DNA from 4 places in the Streptomyces sp. NPDC048484 genome. Region 1 is predicted to be linked to each of the others. Evidence: riboswitches for the same ligand, from Rfam matches in the RefSeq annotation. Region 1 holds a riboswitch; each other region holds the start of a gene.

Region 1 (4,432 bases):
CGTCCTGGCCCACGGACGCGGCGAACAACTGGTCGTCCGGATCCTGCACCACCAGCTGGACGGTCGTGCGCAGCAGGGTCAGGCCCTTGCGGTCGTACCGCACCGGATCGCCCTCGACGGTCAACTGTCCACCGCGCGGCCGCAGCCCGCCGCTGAGCAGCCGCATCAGCGTGGTCTTGCCGCTGCCGTTGCGGCCGAGCAGAGCGAGGGCGCGACCCGCGCGCACCTCGAAGTCGAGGCCGCTGAGCACGGCCGGGCCGTCCTCGTACGCGTAGGACGCGCCCCGCAGGGCGACCAGCACGGGCTCGCTCATCGCAGCGGCCTTTCCAGTACGAAGGTGAGGGCGGCCAGAGCCGCGAGCAGCGCGACGCTGGCGAGCGTGAAGCGTGCGGAGACCCGGGCCTCCGGTACCAGGACGCGCAGGGTGCCGTCGTAACCGCGCCCGGCGAGCCCCGCCTGGAGCCGGGTCGCCCGGTCGAAGGCCCGGACGAAAGCGGTGGCGCCGAGCCCTGCCAGGGAACGCCAGGCCGCGGCCCGTGTGGTGTGTCCGAGCCGGGCGGCCTGCGCCTCCCTGATACGGCGTACGGAGTCGAGGAGCAGGAAGCTCATCCGGTACGTCACCAGGGCGACGTCGACGACCGGCGCGGGCACCCCGGCGTTCACCAGCCGCGGCAGCAGGTCGGACAGGGGAGTGGTGAACGCGAACAGGAGCACGCCGAGGGAGGCCGCGGAGGTACGCAGCAACAGTTCTCCGGCGCGCGTCGGCCCGCCCTCGGCCAGGGTCACGAATCCGTCGGGACCGCCGACCTGGAGGAGCAGGGGGAGCGCCCCGGTCACGCAGAAACCCAACGGCACCCGGTAGGCGCGCCACAGCCGGCGGCCGGGTACCGCGGCAGGGCCCAGCAGGACGGCGAGGGCCGTCACCAGGACCAGGGCGGCGCCCGGCCAGGGCGGGAGCGAGATCGCCAGTACGGTCAGGCCGAGCCCGAGCACGGCCTTGTCCACGGGATGGCGGTGGCGCCAGCGGCTGCTGTGCGCCGCCGCGTCGATCGGCAGCACGAAGGCTCAGGTCCGTCCGGCCGCGGACGCACCGGTGCCGGCGGTACCGCCGGTTGTGCCGGGCGTGGGGGCCTGGCCGTCCCGCTGTGCCAGGGCACGCTGTTCACCCTGGCGTCGGCCCCGGCGCACGCCGAAGTAGTAGGCGAGAACGCCGGCGCCGAGGGCGGCCTGGAGGGCGAACAGCGCCGACTCGATCTCACCGGACGGCGGCTCGTACAAAGGTGAGAACCACGGCTCGTAGTCGGGCTCGATCTCGGTGATCGCGGTCTCCGCCTCCGCGTCGGCGCCCGTGAACGGCTCCTCCTTGTGGTCGCCCATGCCGAAGGCCAGCGGCAGTACGGCGAGCGCGGCCACGACGAACAGCAGCAGCGCGTTGATCTTCGCGTTACGGCTCATCGGGCCACCGTCTCGGTCGTCTCGGTCGTCCCGGTCCGGGACTGCTTCTTGGTGAGGAACACGCCGAGCCGGGTCAGTTCGCCCTTGCTCGACTGCACCAGCAGCCGCATCACGAGCACGGTCAGGAGCCCCTCGCTCACCGCGAGCGGGATCTGGGTGACGGCGAAGATCGAGCCGAACTTGCCGAGCGCGCCCACGAATCCGCTGCTCGGGTCGGGGAACGCGAGTGCCAGCTGCACGCTGGTGACGCAGTAGGTGGAGAGGTCGGCGACGAACGCGGCGAAGAACACCGCGACCATCAGCGGCACGCCGAACCGCCGGAGCAGCCGGTAGACCCCGTAGCCGGCCCAGGGCCCGACGATCGCCATCGAGAAGACGTTGGCGCCCAGCGTGGTCAGTCCGCCGTGCGCGAGCAGCAGCGCCTGGAAGAGCAGCGTGATGGTGCCAAGGACCGCCATGACCGGTGGCCGGAACAGGATGGCGCCCAGTCCCGTGCCGGTGGGGTGCGAGCAGCTCCCGGTCACCGACGGCAGTTTCAGCGCGGAGAGAACGAACGTGAAAGCTCCGGACGCCCCGATGAGCAGCGTGCTCTCGGGATGCTCTTTGACCTCACGGGTGAGCGACCGGACTCCGTGGACGACGAACGGCGCCGACGCGACGCCCCAGGCGACCGCGTGCGCCGGAGGAAGAAAACCCTCGGCTATGTGCATGGCTCAGCAGACCCTCTCCAGCACCTCGTGGATGGTTGACGCGCCTTGGCCGGTCTCCTGGCTTACGGGTAAGACCACCCGTGCTCCGCCTTCCCGGGTCCGAGGACCCAGTGGCCGCCCCTGAGGGCTGGAGCCGGACTTCCCGATCACAGTGGCGAGGGCCGCACCGGCATCACACCGATTTCCCGAGCACCAAGGCGTCGCGACAGTAGTGCCCGTGCAGGGGTGGTGACAAGCGGCGCCAGGGGGCGTGAGAGCGGTCACGCAGCGCGTGCCGGTTTCCCCCGGCGGGGCCGGAACGGCGGTTCAGCCGCCCTGTACATGGGCCAGCAGTTTTCGGACATGCGGTGTCGCGGGGTGGTCGGGACCGAGGCTCCGTTCGCTGTCGGCAAGGACCTGCGCGAACAAGGCGGCGCTGCGCGCGGCGTTTCCCGTTTCGTGGTGGGCGTGGGCGAGATTGCTGCGGGAGAGCAGGGTGTCGGGGTGGTCGGCGCCCAGGACGCGCTCGCGGTCGGCGAGGGTCCGTTCATGGAGCGGGACGGCGCGGGTGGGGTGGCCCGTCAGTTCGTGGGCGCGCGCCAGATTGTCCCGGCACACCAGGGTGAGCAGTTCGGCGGGCCCCAGGACGCGTTCGCGGCCCGCCAGGGCACGCTCGTAGAGCGGAATGGAGCGGTCCGGGGCGCCGTCCGCCTCGTACGCGCCCGCGAGGTTGTTGCGGCAGGTGAGTGTGTGGGGGTGGTCGGGGCCCAGGAGGCGCTCGCTGTCGGCCAGGTTGCGCTCGGACAACGGCACGGCCCGCTTCAGGTGTCCTGCCTGCAGACAGGCGCCCGCGAGGTTGTTGCGGGAGAGCAGGGTGTCCGGGTGGTCGGGGCCGAGGTCGCGTTCGTGCATGGCCGCCCGCTGTTCGAAGAGGACCACCAGGTCGTCCCCGGCTGCCGGGCCGTCCGAGGGATGCTCACCCTCCACAGGAGGGAACGGGATCCCCTCCAGCCCCTCCAGCGACCGGTCCTCCGCGGCCCGCTGCAGTTCCTCTCGCAGCGCTTTCATCGTCCCGGCGCATTCCGTGCACGACCGTCCCGCCATGTCATCGGCCTCTCGTCCGCAGCCCGTTGTCAGGGTACGCACGGTCTCCGCCACCGGATTCCCCAGAACAGGCCACACTGCTGCCGGGCGCCGCCTTCGGTGGCCGGGGCCCACAAGTGATGGGCACCGGGCGGCTCATGAAGCACAACGGCTCCGGTGCCGCCGTCCGGCCGGATGCCGCGGACTGGAGGAGCCTTTGCGAAGGCCCCTCCAGAACATCCGTCACGAGGCGGGGCATGCGCGATGTCTTGACGTGCCCCTGGCAAGGTGACTCCATGGGAGCGCTCCCACTTCCCCGAAACTCACGTTTCTTGGCGCTCACTCCCTGGAGTCGCAGTGAGAAGAACAAGAAGCACGACACGAAAGAGCCAAGTCGGCGCCCTGCTGGCCGGGCTGGCCGCTTTCCTGGGGCTCGTCGTTCTCGGTGCCCTCGTCCCGACTGCCGCACATGCCCAGTCGCCCGGGGCCTTCGCGACCGGCCTCCATATCGACGAGGGCCGCCTGCTCGAAGGCAACGGCAACGATTTCGTCATGCGCGGCGTCAACCACGCCCACACCTGGTACCCGGGTGAGACGCAGTCGCTGGCCGACATCAAGGCGTTCGGCACCAACACCGTCCGCGTCGTCCTCTCCAACGGCCACCGCTGGACCAAGAACAGCGCCGAGGACGTGACCGGCGTCATCGCCCAGTGCAAGGCCAACCGGCTCATCTGCGTACTGGAGGTACACGACACCACCGGTTACGCCGAGGAGGCCGCCGCGGCCACCCTCGACCAGGCCGCCGACTACTGGATCGGCCTGAAGAGCGTACTCGCCGGCCAAGAGAACTACGTCATCATCAACATCGGCAACGAGCCCTGGGGCAACACCGATCCCGCGGGCTGGACCGCCCCCACGATCGCCGCCGTCAAGAAGTTGCGCACCGCCGGGTTCGAGCACACCATCATGGTGGACGCACCCAACTGGGGCCAGGACTGGCAGGGCGTCATGCACGCCAACGCCCAGTCCGTCTACGATGCCGACACCACCGGCAACCTGATCTTCTCGATCCACATGTACAGCGTCTACGACACCGCGCAGGAGATCACCGACTACCTGAACGCGTTCGTGAGCGCCGAACTGCCCATCCTCATCGGTGAGTTCGGCGGGCCGGCCGACCAGTACGGCGACCCGGACGAGGACAC
Region 2 (4,432 bases), on a different contig from region 1:
GCGCACGGACACGTTGCCCGACGTGCCGACGACCAGACCGTCGGTCACCGTCCGGCGGGCTGTCGCCACGAGGTCGTCCCACGCCCGCTCCAGCGCCTCCCCCGCCCGGGGCGCGCCCGTCTCCCCCGCGTCCCGTCCGTCTCCCGCGCCCCGTCCGTCTCCCGTGTCCCGCCGCTGCTCAGCCATGCGGCGATCCTGCCAGTCGGCCGCAACCGCTCCGTTCGGGCGAAGGCACTGCAGGGCGGAATTGCTCCAGGGGTAGCGGATCCTTCCGTTCCGCCTCTGTTCGAGGGCCCTCACCGCCACTTCGACACAAGCGGAGTGGCAGCACCCCTATGGAGTCACTCCACCGCCCGGCCCAGTTCATCTTCCGTTCATCCAGGTTGCTTACGTTCGCCGTGCCACTGTCGTCCAACAGAAGCCTGGGTAAATGGAACACATCACGCTCCTCCTCGGAATCGTGATCGTTACCGCTCTCGTGTTCGATTTCACGAACGGTTTCCACGACACTGCCAACGCGATGGCGACGACCATCTCGACCGGCGCTCTGAAGCCCAAGACGGCGGTGGCCATGTCCGCCGTGCTGAACCTCGTCGGTGCGTTCCTCTCCGTGGAGGTCGCCAAGACCATCTCCGGCGGCATCGTCAACGAAGAGGGCCTCCGCACCGAGGTGATCTTCGCGGCGCTCGTCGGCGCCATTCTGTGGAATCTCCTGACCTGGCTCCTGGGTCTGCCCTCCAGCTCGTCCCACGCCCTCTTCGGCGGCCTGATCGGCGCCGCGGTGATGTCGGCGGGCTGGTCGTCGGTGAACGGGGCGACCGTGATCACCAAGGTCCTGATCCCCGCGGTCGCCGCGCCCCTGGTGGCCGGACTCGCCGCGATGCTCGCCACCCGGCTGACGTACAGGATCAGCAACCGGGCCGGCGAGAAGGCGACTTCCAAGGGCTACCGCGCCGGTCAGATCACCTCCGCGGGGCTGGTCTCACTGGCCCACGGCACGAACGACGCGCAGAAGACCATGGGCATCATCACCCTCGCCCTGGTCACCGGCGGTGTGCTCTCGCCCGGGTCGAATCCTCCCCTGTGGGTCATCGTCTCGGCCGGAATCGCCATCGCGCTCGGCACCTACCTGGGCGGCTGGCGCATCATCCGCACCATGGGCAAGGGCCTCACCGATCTCGCGCCGCCGCAGGGCTTCGCCGCCCAGACCAGTGCCGCGACCGTCATCCTGGCCTCCTCGCACCTCGGCTTCTCCCTCTCCACCACCCAGTCCTGCTCCGGCGCCGTGATGGGCTCGGGCCTGGGCCGCAAGGGTGGTGTCGTCCGCTGGTCGACCGCGACCCGCATGTTCATCGCCTGGGGCCTCACCCTCCCGGCCGCCGGCCTGGTCGGCGCGGGCGCCGAGTTCCTCACCAAGCAGGGCACCTGGGGCATCGTCCTCACCGGCGCGCTGCTGATCGCGGGCTCCGGGGTCATCTGGACCCTGTCCCGCCGCCAGCCCGTCACCGTCGACAACGTCAACGACGAGCCCGCCGGCGTCGTGACCACCGCGATCGCCGCGGTCACCCCGCCTCCCACGGGCACGGGCACGGTCACCACGATCGACGAACTGAAGACCACCATCCCGGGCCCGGACGCCGAGCCCGCCCGTCCGGCCACGGTGTAAGGAACCAACCTCATGAAGATCGACTGGGCAGCCCTCGGCTCCGTGTTCGGAGTCAGCCTCATCGCCACCGTCGCCCTCGTGGGCCTCTTCACCCTCGGCATCGTCGGCCTCTCCAAGCGCGAGTCGGCCGCCTCCCAGGGCGACTCGGCGACCCTCGCGGTCACCGGCGCCTACGCCTGCTTCGCGGCCTGCGCGGCGGCCGTGGCGTACGGGATCTATCTGATCGTCGCCTGACCGGTACGGCCGTCGAGCCGGCCGTACACCCGAGCATCACCGTCCGCCCTGTCGGGGCCGCCTCACCCGCGGTCCCGGCAGGGCGGACGCATGTCCGCGCCCGACGGGACGTCGAACGAGTCCGGCAGGCGCAATTCCTCCTCTTCGTACCGCACGTCACACACGGTGATCGCAAGCCTGTCGTCCAGAGTCCCTCTCCGGCGGGGGAATCCACGCGGGCGACAACCAGCCCGCAAAGAGAGCCTGCTGGTGGATGTGGGCCTCAGCACACTCTCCCTTCGCAGGTCAACAGCAAGTTGACTGGTGTTCTCGGGCCGTGGTGGACTGCCGGGGCCATGTACGACGGCAGAAGAGGAAGCCGGTGCGAATCCGGCGCGGTCCCGCCACTGTTACCGGGGAATCCATCCCCCGGGAGCCAGGAACTCTCGTCGTCGGTCTCGTCGAACCAGGGCGTGGACACCCTGAGTGAGGACAAATCGCCATGCGCGGCCGCCTGTTGTGGACCAGTGTGCCCAGCACGAGGGTTACGAGAGTCAAGAGGGTTACGAGGGTCACGCCCTACGTAGCGGCGGGCTGAACCGGTGCGTGCCGATCGCGACTTCGCGTACGGCGCCGCCGCCGGCCTCCTCGGTGACCTGCTGCTCGGCGATCCCCGCCGGGGGCATCCGGTCGCCGCGTTCGGCCGTGCCGCCGGAGCCGTGGAGCGGGTCCTGTGGCGGGACCACCGGGGATGGGGCGCGCTGCACACCGCCGTGTGCGCGGGCGGCGCCGTCGCCCTCGGCCTGGCCGCCGACCGCTGCGTCCGCACCTCTCGTGCCGCGTCCGTCGCACTGACCGCCGCCGCCACGTGGGCCGTCGTCGGGGGGACCTCCCTCGGGCGGGAGGCCCGGGCCGTCGGCGGGGCACTGGCCGCCGGGGACATCGAGGCGGCCCGCGAGCGGCTGCCGCATCTGTGCGGGCGGGACCCGCAGGCACTGGACGCCGACGGGATCGCCCGGGCCGTCGTCGAGTCGGTCGCCGAGAACACCTCCGACGCCGTGGTGGGCGCCCTGGTGTGGGGCGCGGTCGCGGGCGTACCCGGTCTGGTGGGGTTCCGGGCCGTCAACACGCTGGACGCCATGGTCGGACACAGGTCGGCCCGCCACCGGCGGTACGGCTGGGCCTCGGCGCGGCTCGACGACCTCGCGGGATGGCCCGGGGCCAGGCTGACGGCAGCCCTCGCGGCCGTCGCCGGCGGTGATCCACGGGGAGCGGTCCGCGCCTGGCGTACGGACGCCGCCAAGCATCCGAGCCCCAACGCCGGACCCGTCGAGGCCTCGTTCGCGGGGGCGCTCGGTGTGCGGCTCGGCGGCACGCTCTCGTACGCGGGACGGGTCGAGCACCGGCCGGTCCTCAACGGTCCGGGGCGGGCCGTGCGGGTCGGGGACATCGAACGGTCCGTCCGGCTCTCCGGCCGCGTGAGCCTGCTCGCGCTGGGCGCCGGTGTCGCCGGGCGGCTGCTCGTCACATCGCTCACCAGGAAAGGGCGTACGTCATGAGCGGGAGACTGGGCGGAGGACGCGGAGGACAGGGCACGGGCCCGGGCGGGGGGCTCGGTGGCGGACTGCTCGTCGCCGGTACCACCTCCGACGCGGGCAAGAGCGTGGTGACCGCCGGGATCTGCCGGTGGCTGGCGCGCCGCGGCGTCAAGGTCGCGCCGTTCAAGGCGCAGAACATGTCGCTGAACTCGTTCGTGACGCGGGAGGGCGCCGAGATCGGGCGCGCGCAGGCCATGCAGGCGCAGGCAGCCCGCGTGGAGCCCACCGCGCTCATGAACCCCGTACTGCTCAAACCGGGCAGCGACCGCAGCAGCCAGGTCGTCCTCATGGGCAAGCCCGTGGGCGAGATGAGTGCGCGCGGCTACCACGGCGGCCGCCAGGAGGCGTTGCTCGGGACCGTGCTGGACTGTCTGGCCGAGTTGCGGGGCACGTATGACGCGGTGATCTGTGAGGGGGCGGGCAGTCCCGCCGAGATCAACCTGCGGCGGACGGACATCGTGAACATGGGGATCGCACGGGGCGCGCGGCTGCCCGTGCTCGTGGTGGGCGACATCGACCGCGGCGGCGTCTTCGCCTCCTTCTTCGGGACGGTGGCCCTGCTGTCGCGCGAGGACCAGGAGCTCGTCGCCGGTTTCCTCGTCAACAAGTTCCGCGGGGACGTCTCCCTGCTCGAACCCGGCATCGACATGCTGCACGGGCTCACCGGGCGGCGCACCTACGGCATCCTGCCCTTCCGGCACGGGCTCGGCATCGACGAGGAGGACGGACTGAGGGTCTCTCTACGGGGCTCGGTGCGGGAGTCCGAGGTGACCGCCCCCGTCGGCGAGGACATCCTGCGGGTTGCCGTCTGCGCGATCCCCCTGATGTCCAACTTCACGGACCTCGACGCCCTCGCCGCCGAACCGGGCGTCGTCGTGCGGTTCGTGGACCGGGCCGAGGAGCTGACCGACGCCGACCTGGTCGTCGTACCCGGCACCCGGGGCACGGTCCGGGC
Region 3 (4,432 bases), on a different contig from region 1:
GGCGGCGACCGGCAGCAGCCGGGCGTGGCCGGAGCCCACCAGCGCCCGGGCGGCGTGCGGCAGGACGAGGCCGACGAAGCCGATGGCGCCCGCCGAGCTGACGAGCGCGGCCGTCAGGAGGGCCGTCGCGCACAGCAGCACCAGACGTGTACGCGCCACGGACACCCCGAGGTTCGCGGCGGCGTCCTGGCCGAAGGCGAACGCGTCGAGCGTGCGCGCGTACGCCAGGCAGACCGCCAGCGTGACCGCCAGCACCGCGAGGCAGACCCAGACGTCGGTCCAGCCGACCCCGCCCAGCGAGCCGAGCAGCCAGAACAGGACTCCACGGGTGGTCTCGGCGTCGGCGGCGGTCATCACCACGAAGGAGGTGAGCGCGGAGAAGAGCTGCATCGCGGCGACACCGCTCAGCACCACCCGGTCCGTCGTCCCGCCGAGGGTGTGACTGAGCAGCAGAACGAGCCCGAACGAGAGAAGCGCACCGAGGAACGCGCCGGCGGAGACCGACACCAGTCCTCCGCCGGCCCCGAGGACGACCACGACGACCGCGCCGGTCGAGGCGCCCGAGGACACCCCGAGGACGAACGGGTCGGCGAGCGGGTTGCGCAGCAGGGACTGCATCACCGCGCCGCACACGGCGAGTCCGGCCCCGCAGACGGCGGCCAGGAGGGTGCGCGGCAGTCGCAGCTGCCAGACGATCCCGTCCCGGATGGGGCTCAGCTCCGTACTCCCCCAGCCGAGATGGGACGCGACCACGGCCCACACGTCACCGACGCGGATGTCCGCGGGGCCGATGGTGATCGCGAAGGCGACGGATGCCACGAGCAGGGCCATTCCGGCCGCGTAGAGCAGCCCCACGCGCGGGCGTGTCACCCCGTGAGCCCGAACTCCCGCAGGGCGGCAGCGACTTGCTCGACACCCTCGACGGTACGGATGGTCGGGTTCAGGGCCTGCCCGCTGAGCAGGACGTACCGCTTCTTCTTGACGGCGGTCATGTTCTTGGTGACCGGGTCGGTCTCCAGGAACTCGATCTTCCTCTTCGCGGACTCGGCGGTCTGCGACTTGCGGGTCAGATCGCCGATGACGAGGACGTCGGGGTCGCGGTCGGCCACCGTCTCCCAGTTGATCTGGGGCCATTCCTCGTGGGTGTCGTCGAAGACGTTCTTCGCGTCGAACGCCCGGGTGATCATGCCGGGGGATCCACAGCAGCCCGCCATGTAGGGCGATTCCGAGTTGGCGAACCAGTACAGGAGGGAGACGTCCGAGGCGTCGATGCCCGACGTGGCCTTCTTCACGCGCTGCCGCAGCTCGGCGACCAGCTTGTCGCCCCGCTCCTCCACGCCGAACACCTCGGCCAGATCACGTATCTCGCGGTAGACGGCGTCGAAGCCGAGCGGCTTGCTCCGGGCGCCGTCGCCGTCGCCGGTGTTGTCCTTGCCCGCGCAGTCGGAGGGCGAGACGTAAGCGGGCACGCCGAGCTTCTCGAACTGCTCCCGGGTGGCGACGCCTCCCTTGCCGAGTGTGGACTCGAACGAGGCGGCGACGAAGTCGGGGTCGGCGTCCAGGACCCGTTCGAAGGAGGGGGTGTTGTCGGCGATCCGCTTCACCCTCGCGTTGGCCTTCTCCAGGCCCTTCATCACCGGGTCGGTCCAGGTGGCGGTGCCGGCCATGCGGTCGGCGAGGCCCAGCGAGAGCATGATCTCGGCGGTGCCCTGGTTGAGGGAGACCGCCCGTCGGGGCGGGGACTCCACCCGTACGGTGTGACCGCAGTTGTCCAGAGTGACGGCGGCCTCGGAGTCCACGTCGGGCGGGTCGGTCGCACCGCAGCCGGTCAGCAGCATGACTGCGCACATGACTCCGCAAAGGAGCAGGACGGCCGGGCGGGCGGGGCGTGCGATGGGCACGGAAGTTCCTCAGACGTCGAGGGCTCGAACGCGGAGCCCGGTCGTACGGGTGCTCCCCCGCCGTCTCGGGACCACGGAGGCCGCCAGCAGGTCTTCGGACTCGGGTTCACCCGGACGAGGCGCCTTCCCGGACCGTCGTGTCGATCCAGTGGCCGATGCCCCGCCCGTCACCCTCACCGCTGCGCGTCAGCTCCGGATTTCCACCGGATTCCCTGACCCACGTACATGGGTTCGACTGGCTTCGGCAAGCTATCACGGCGACTTTCGCCACACCGACCCCGGCTTCGCGGACCTGTCGGCGGCGGGCCGCGGCGCCGGGAATCACCGCGCGGTGTGCGCTGTTGTCCGGCGCAGCAGCCCTTACCGCATTTCCTGGAGGCTCACCGTGTACGGCGATCCGGCAACGATCCGCAAGATCCTCACCGAACTCGGCGACACCTGGGCCGTCGTCGGCCTCTCGTCGAACGAACGGCGGGCCGCGTACGGCGTCGCGCAGGTGCTCCAGCGCTACGGCAAGCGCGTGATCCCGGTCCATCCGAAGGCCGAGACCGTCCACGGGGAGAAGGGATACGCCTCCCTGGCAGAGATCCCCTTCGCAGTCGACGTCGTCGACGTGTTCATCAACAGCGGCCTCGCCGGCTCCGTCGCCGACGAGGCCGTCGCCATCGGCGCCAAGGCGGTCTGGTTCCAGCTCGGCGTGATCGACGAGGCCGGCTACGAGCGCACCCGCGCGGCCGGCCTCGACATGGTCATGGACCGCTGCCCGGCGATCGAACTCAATTCCCTGCGTTAGGGCCTGCCTGGGGACGAGCAGTGCGGACGGTCATCGACACGTCGACACGTCGACCTCTGCCAGCCCGAGGGGCTCGAAACCGAAGGCCAAGCAGATCGGCACGGCCGGTCAGGCTTGGTCCGCGGCATGCAGGGCTCGCGTCAGCCACTCCAGCTCCTCGGTCGCGTCGGGAAACGCATACTGTCCGCGCACGCGGGCGACGAGCCTGCGGTAGCGTTCCGCCCCCGCCTCGATCCCGGCCTCCAGGCACAACAGCACGGCGGCCCGATCGGCGTCGCCGAACAGCTTGGACAGCACTTCGGCCGCTGCCGGTCCTTCAGGGCCGATCCCGCGTTCTCTGGCCTCCGCGACGGTCTGCACGACCTGCTTGCCCCACCAGATGGACGCCCCGGGGGGACGGCTCTGCCCGGGGACCGGGGTACTCAGCTCCAGCATGGTGCGCATCCGGGCCCGGAAACCGGGGTCCCGCACCAGCTCGGCCAGTTCGATCCAGGCGTCGACCTGATCGGGTGTGGGGTCGTCGGGCAGTTCGATGCTGAAGGTGCGCAGGCGGTCACGCAGGTGCGGGCCGACGTCGAGACTGCCGAACACCTCCTCCTTGAACTCGTCGATGATCTGCTTGCGTTCGGCGGCGGAAAGCCGTGCCAACCGGTTCATCAGTGCTGTCTCCTCAGCGGTCGAACCACGTTTCGATACGGTCGACAGGACGGCCCGGCTCACCTTGAGGGAGCGGATCTGCGCGTCGAGCGCGGCCACGTGCGCGTCGGCGACCTCGGCGACCGTGGTGCGGCCGCTCAGGACACGGCACACGTCGTCGAGCCCGAGGCCCAGCTCTCGCAGGGTGCGGACCAGCTCGACGCGGGCCACGGACTCGGCGCCGTACAGCCGGTAGCCGCCTGCGGAGCGGGCCACGGGCGGCACCGCTCCCTCGTCCGACCAGAAGCGCAGGGTGCGCACCGGAAGTCCGGTGCGCTGCGCGAGCCGGCCGATGGTGAGCACGTCAGGGCGTTCGTCTTCCATGGGCCAGATCTTGGACCCTCCAGGCGCTGGAGACTCAAGCGCCCGGGTGCGCGAGCCGGTGGATCTTGACGTCGAGGAGCGTTCCGCCGCTTGCCGTGACGGTCACGCAGATCCACCGGAGCTCGTACGGATGGTGAAGCCCCCTCGGGGATCCCCCGCCTCAGAGCCCGTCCTGGGACGGCGGCCGGGCTCCGTTCACCTGTTGCGTCGAGCGGGCGGCCCGGGGTCGTACGCGCTCCGGTCCGTCCTCGGCGGCGCCTCGAACGCCGAGCCGGACCAGGCGGGCGGGTCCGTGTGCTGCGCGGGCGCCCGGCGACGGCCCACGGTCCCCTTCCCGTCGGCGTCCCCGAGGACGAGCATCGGGTCGAACATCACGACCACTCCCGCGATCAGCAGGAAGAGGACCGGGCCGATGAGCATCGGCAGCAGGAGCGCGTGGGCGGACCCGCCCGTCTCCGGTCCGCCGGTCTCGCCGTGCAGGTGCACGCTGAGGGCCGCCATGCCCGTGTGGTGCATCCCGGACACGGCGACACCCATGACGAGGCTCGCTCCCAGACTGGCGAGGAAGCCACGGATCGCGACCGCCGCCCAGAGCGCGGCTGTCGCGGCGACGACGGCGATCAGGACGGAGAGTCCGACGATGGGGATGTCGTACTCCAGGCTGCCGTTCAGACGAATGGCGGCCATGCCTATGTAGTGCATGGCCGCGACCCCGATG
Region 4 (4,432 bases), on a different contig from region 1:
CGTACGGGCCGCGGCGACCAGGTTCTCCAGGGACGCGCGGGTCTCGGGCCAGGCACGGGTCTTCAGGCCGCAGTCGGGATTGACCCAGAGGCGTTCGGCGGGGATGGCCTCAAGCCCCTTGCGCAGCAGGGCCGCTGCCTCGTCCGTGCTCGGCACACGGGGGGAGTGGATGTCGTACACACCGGGCCCGGCCTCGCGCGGATAGCCGTGCTCGGCCAGCTCCCGCGCGACCTGCATGTGGGAGCGCGCCGCCTCCAGGCTGATGACGTCGGCGTCGAGGTCGTCGATCGCCTGGACGATGTCCCCGAACTCGGCGTAACACATGTGGGTGTGGATCTGTGTGTCCGGGCGTACGCCGCCGGTGCTGAGCCGGAACGCCTCGGTGGCCCACGCCAGATACTCCGGATGGTCGACGGCTCGCAGGGGCAGTGTTTCGCGCAGGGCGGGTTCGTCGACCTGGATGACGGAAGTCCCGGCCGCCGCAAGGTCGTTCACCTCGTCGCGCAGGGCGAGGGCGACCTGGCGGGCGGTCTCACCGAGGGGCTGGTCGTTGCGGACGAAGGACCAGGCGAGCATGGTGACGGGGCCGGTGAGCATGCCCTTGACCGGTTTGGTGGTGAGCGACTGGGCGTACGTCGTCCAGCGCACCGTCATGGGCTCAGGGCGGGAGATGTCGCCGGCCAGGATCGGCGGGCGGACGTAGCGGGTGCCGTAGGACTGGACCCAGCCGTGCTGGGTGGCGAGGTAACCGGTGAGCTGCTCGGCGAAGTACTGGACCATGTCGTTGCGTTCGGGCTCGCCGTGCACGAGCACGTCGAGGCCGGTCTTCTCCTGGAAGGAGATCACCTCGCCGATCTCGGCCCTGATGCGCTCCTCGTACCCGGCACGGTCGATCCGCCCCGCGCGCAGGTCGGCCCGTGCGGTGCGCAGTTCCGTGGTCTGGGGGAAGGAGCCGATGGTGGTGGTCGGCAGCAGCGGCAGCCCGAGATGGGCGCGCTGCGCGGTGGCGCGTTCCGGGTACGGCAGGGAGCGGCGGACGTCGGCGTCTGTGACGGCGGCGGCGCGGGCTCGTACGGCGGGATCGCGGGTGATCGCCGAGTCGGCGCGGGAGGCCAGGTCGGCCCGGTTGGCGGCGAGTTCGGCTGCGATCGTGTCGGTGCCGCACGCGAGTCCCCTGGCGAGGGTGACGATCTCGGCGGTCTTCTGGCGGGCGAAGGCGAGCCAACGCAGGATCTGCGGCGCGGTGTCGCGCTCGGCGGTGGCGTCGAGAGGGACGTGGAGGAGGGAGCAGGAGGCGGCCACGTCGACCCGGTCGGCCAGCCCGAGCAGGGTGCCGAGGGTGGTGAGGGACCTCTCCAGGTCGTTGACCCAGATGTTGCGGCCGTTGACGACGCCGGCGATCAGGCGTTTGCCGGGCAGGCCGCCCACGGCGGCGAGCGCGTCCAGGTTGGCGGCCGCCGTCTCGGTGAAGTCCAGGGCGAGACCCTCGACCGGGGCCTTGGCCAGCACCGGCAGGGCGGCACCGAGCCGGCCGAAGTAGGAGGCGACCAGGAGCTTCGGGCGGTCGGCCGGGGCGCCGAGGTCGCGGTAGGCGCGGGTCGCGGCGTTCAGCTCGGCGGGTGTGCGGTCCTGCACCAGAGCCGGTTCGTCGAGCTGCACCCACTCGGCGCCTGCGGCGCGCAGATCGGCGAGGATCTCGGCGTACACGGGCAGCAGCCGGTCGAGGAGGGTGAGCGGGTCGAAGTCGGCGGCAACACCCGGCGCCGGCTTGGAGAGCAGCAGATAGGTGACGGGTCCGACGAGGACGGGGCGGGAGTTGAGGCCGAGGGTGATGGCTTCGCGGAGCTCGGCGACCTGCTTGGCGGAGTCCGCCGCGAAGACGGTGTCCGGGCCCAACTCGGGTACCAGGTAGTGGTAGTTGGTGTCGAACCACTTGGTCATTTCCAGCGGCGCCACGTCCTGGGTGCCGCGTGCCATGGCGAAGTAGCCGTCCAGTGCGTCGGCCTCGACGGCGGCGCGGTGGCGTTCGGGGATCGCACCGACCATGACGCTGGCGTCGAGGACATGGTCGTAGTAGGAGAAGTCACCGGTGGGGACCTCGTGGACGCCGGCCGCGGCCAGCTGCTGCCAGTTCGCCCGGCGCAGTTCGGCGGCGGTGGTCCGGAGGGCGTCGGCGCCGACGCGGCCCTTCCAGTAGCCCTCGATCGCCTTCTTCAGTTCCCGGTTCGGGCCTTGGCGGGGGTAGCCGTACACGGTGGCCCGTGCTGCCGCGGCTGCGGACTTCGCTGTCACGGAAATCTCCTTCGCGAGATATCTCCCTGGGATCCCGGGACGGGACGCGAGCGCGAAGGGGTGACGAACCGGCCGGAAACCAAACCGCCTGGCACAGCACGGTCGTCCGCCCGATCTGTACGTCGACCCGCCCACGAGGTCACCGGGATGTCCGCGCACGAGGGGTCGCACGCGGGCAGCGGGCAGGTCTTCGGACTTGCGAGCACGTCCTCCCTACGGAGGACACCTACTGGCCGTCGCTTCCCAGACCCTGTTCGTCGGGTCCAGTGCGTGTGACGGCGGTCGTTCCCGCTCACCGCTGCGGGGCAGTCCCGGATTCCCACCGGGTTCCCTCTTACGACGCGTCCCGCCTGGCGGACGGGGGCGAACCAGCTGCGTCGGCCAGCCTAGGGGGCGGAACCCCTCCGGGGGAAACCCTGCTCGTATGGCGGATGGTGCGGGTCGGGGGAGCAGGGGTGGGGGCAGCGGTCCAGCGGCATCGGAGCGAGGTGATGCGGGCCTCCACGGGGGTATCACACTACCTCCACCGGAACTCACGTCTGTTGGGTGCCAACAGTGCGCGCACAAGCCAGACTTGACGGGGTGTCATGGTCTGCCGGTGATACGATTTCGGGCACATGCCAAGTGGGTTTTCTCCTCGATGATGCCTGCAGCCAAGGGTCCTCCGGGTGGTGATTGCTGCCCGCAGCCGAGGGCGCGCATGGATAGATCCCGGGGGCTGAACTCCAGTCGCTCTAAAGAGAGTCACATGACGAATTTTTGGCAGGATCCGACAGTCTGGGCGCTCGCTGCCGGCGTCCCTGTCGCGACCACGGTCGTCGTTCAGCGAAGGACGATCAGAGCGTTACGCCGTCAGAAACAGAGCCTCGAAGGTTCTATGGGCGAGCAGCGGGGCCGCAACGCTAACCTTGAATCCAGCCTCGAGGGCCTGCGGCGTGGCTACGACGACGTGGTCCGGCAGGCCAAGGAAGAGGCTGAGACCGCCACCAATACCGTACTGAAGTCCGCAATGCAGACGCTCCAGGGCCTCGCGGCGGAGCAGCAGCGGGTCATCTCCGAGCTGCAGAAAAAGCACGGCGATTCGGCCATCCTGCAGGATCTGCTGGACGTCGACCACATGAACGCCCAGTTCAACAGGCGCGCACAGTCCATTGCCGTACTGTGCGGAGGATGGCTTGGCAGGCAGCGGGAGGCGGCATCCGTCTATGACGTGATCCGCGGAGCCATGAGCCGGATCCGGCACTACCAACGCGTCGACGTCCTCTCGCAGGTGGACTCCGCAGTGACCAGTCGCACAGTCGAGCCGATCGCCCTGGCGGTGGCTGAACTGCTCGACAACGCCACCAAATACTCAGCACCCACATCCATGGTCGAGATCAACGTGCGGAGCGTGCCCGCGGGCGTCTGCATTGTGATCGATGACGCAGGTGTCGGGATGAGTGAGGAAGAGAAGACGAACGCCTCGGTCCTCTTGTCCGGTGAGTCCGCGGTGAGCGTCTCCGAGCTCGGCAACCCTCCCAAGTTCGGCTTCGCGGTCATCGGTGCGCTGTGTTCTCGCTTCGGATTCACGGTCGCGATCGACGGCACATCCCCCTACGGGGGCGTCCGGGCAGTGGTGATGATGCCGAAGGATCTACTGACCACCACGCCCGAGCCGAAGAAGCCGAGTGCAGCGCTGACGACCGATCCTGGCCCGAGAAACGGCGGTTCGGTCCCTGCGGAGACAGGCGACGGTCTGCCCAGGCGAAGGAACAAGCGCGCTATGGCACTCGTGACCGGTGATAGGCCCACCTCAACTCCACGGCCTGCCCGGTCGGCCGAGGACAGAGTGGCGGCGATGGGGGCCTTCCAGCATGGCACCCTCGCCGGCCGGAGTCCGGTGGTGTCGGCCGCCGGACTCGACGAGCCCAGTCCCGCCGATGCACACAAAGGAACTGATGCCCCGTGAGTGACGACCTGTCCTGGATGCTCCAGGATGCGCTGGAAATTCCTGGCGCCCTGCACGCAGTCCTGATCTCCGCCGATGGGCTCCAGATGTCCCGCACGGCGGATCTCGGTCGGGATGATGCTGACAAGGTCGCCGCTGCCGTGAGTGGGCTGCAGTCCCTCAGTCGGTCCGTCGGGTTCTTCTGCCGTGACT

What was found. A riboswitch is a leader RNA that binds a small molecule or an ion and turns the genes downstream of it on or off. The one in region 1 is predicted to bind cobalamin.
Region 2: it holds a riboswitch for cobalamin, as region 1 does, so the genes downstream of both, AB0D14_RS32325 (cobalamin biosynthesis protein) here and AB0D14_RS23780 (energy-coupling factor ABC transporter permease) in region 1, are expected to answer to the same signal.
Region 3: it holds a riboswitch for cobalamin, as region 1 does, so the genes downstream of both, AB0D14_RS03755 (ABC transporter substrate-binding protein) here and AB0D14_RS23780 (energy-coupling factor ABC transporter permease) in region 1, are expected to answer to the same signal.
Region 4: it holds a riboswitch for cobalamin, as region 1 does, so the genes downstream of both, metE (5-methyltetrahydropteroyltriglutamate--homocysteine S-methyltransferase) here and AB0D14_RS23780 (energy-coupling factor ABC transporter permease) in region 1, are expected to answer to the same signal.

What each region holds. Positions count from the first base shown of each region.
Region 1 covers NZ_JBEZJY010000023.1:111,915-116,346, forward strand. The annotation lists gene AB0D14_RS23765 (ATP-binding cassette domain-containing protein) at 1-313, opposite strand, end outside; gene cbiQ (cobalt ECF transporter T component CbiQ) at 310-1,059, opposite strand; gene AB0D14_RS23775 (energy-coupling factor ABC transporter substrate-binding protein) at 1,066-1,455, opposite strand; gene AB0D14_RS23780 (energy-coupling factor ABC transporter permease) at 1,452-2,165, opposite strand; cobalamin riboswitch at 2,195-2,377, opposite strand; gene AB0D14_RS23785 (tetratricopeptide repeat protein) at 2,472-3,212, opposite strand; gene AB0D14_RS23790 (cellulase family glycosylhydrolase) at 3,585-4,432, shown strand, end outside.
Region 2 covers NZ_JBEZJY010000038.1:61,031-65,462, forward strand. The annotation lists gene AB0D14_RS32310 (class II aldolase/adducin family protein) at 1-186, opposite strand, end outside; gene AB0D14_RS32315 (inorganic phosphate transporter) at 431-1,666, shown strand; gene AB0D14_RS32320 (hypothetical protein) at 1,679-1,900, shown strand; cobalamin riboswitch at 2,212-2,345, shown strand; gene AB0D14_RS32325 (cobalamin biosynthesis protein) at 2,482-3,438, shown strand; gene AB0D14_RS32330 (cobyric acid synthase) at 3,435-4,432, shown strand, end outside.
Region 3 covers NZ_JBEZJY010000003.1:96,237-100,668, reverse strand. The annotation lists gene AB0D14_RS03760 (iron chelate uptake ABC transporter family permease subunit) at 1-831, opposite strand, end outside; gene AB0D14_RS03755 (ABC transporter substrate-binding protein) at 867-1,901, opposite strand; cobalamin riboswitch at 1,969-2,156, opposite strand; gene AB0D14_RS03750 (CoA-binding protein) at 2,287-2,694, shown strand; gene AB0D14_RS03745 (MerR family transcriptional regulator) at 2,803-3,714, opposite strand; gene AB0D14_RS03740 (MHYT domain-containing protein) at 3,910-4,432, opposite strand, start outside.
Region 4 covers NZ_JBEZJY010000022.1:30,242-34,673, forward strand. The annotation lists gene metE (5-methyltetrahydropteroyltriglutamate--homocysteine S-methyltransferase) at 1-2,292, opposite strand, end outside; cobalamin riboswitch at 2,477-2,629, opposite strand; gene AB0D14_RS22620 (ATP-binding protein) at 3,041-4,240, shown strand; gene AB0D14_RS22625 (roadblock/LC7 domain-containing protein) at 4,237-4,432, shown strand, end outside.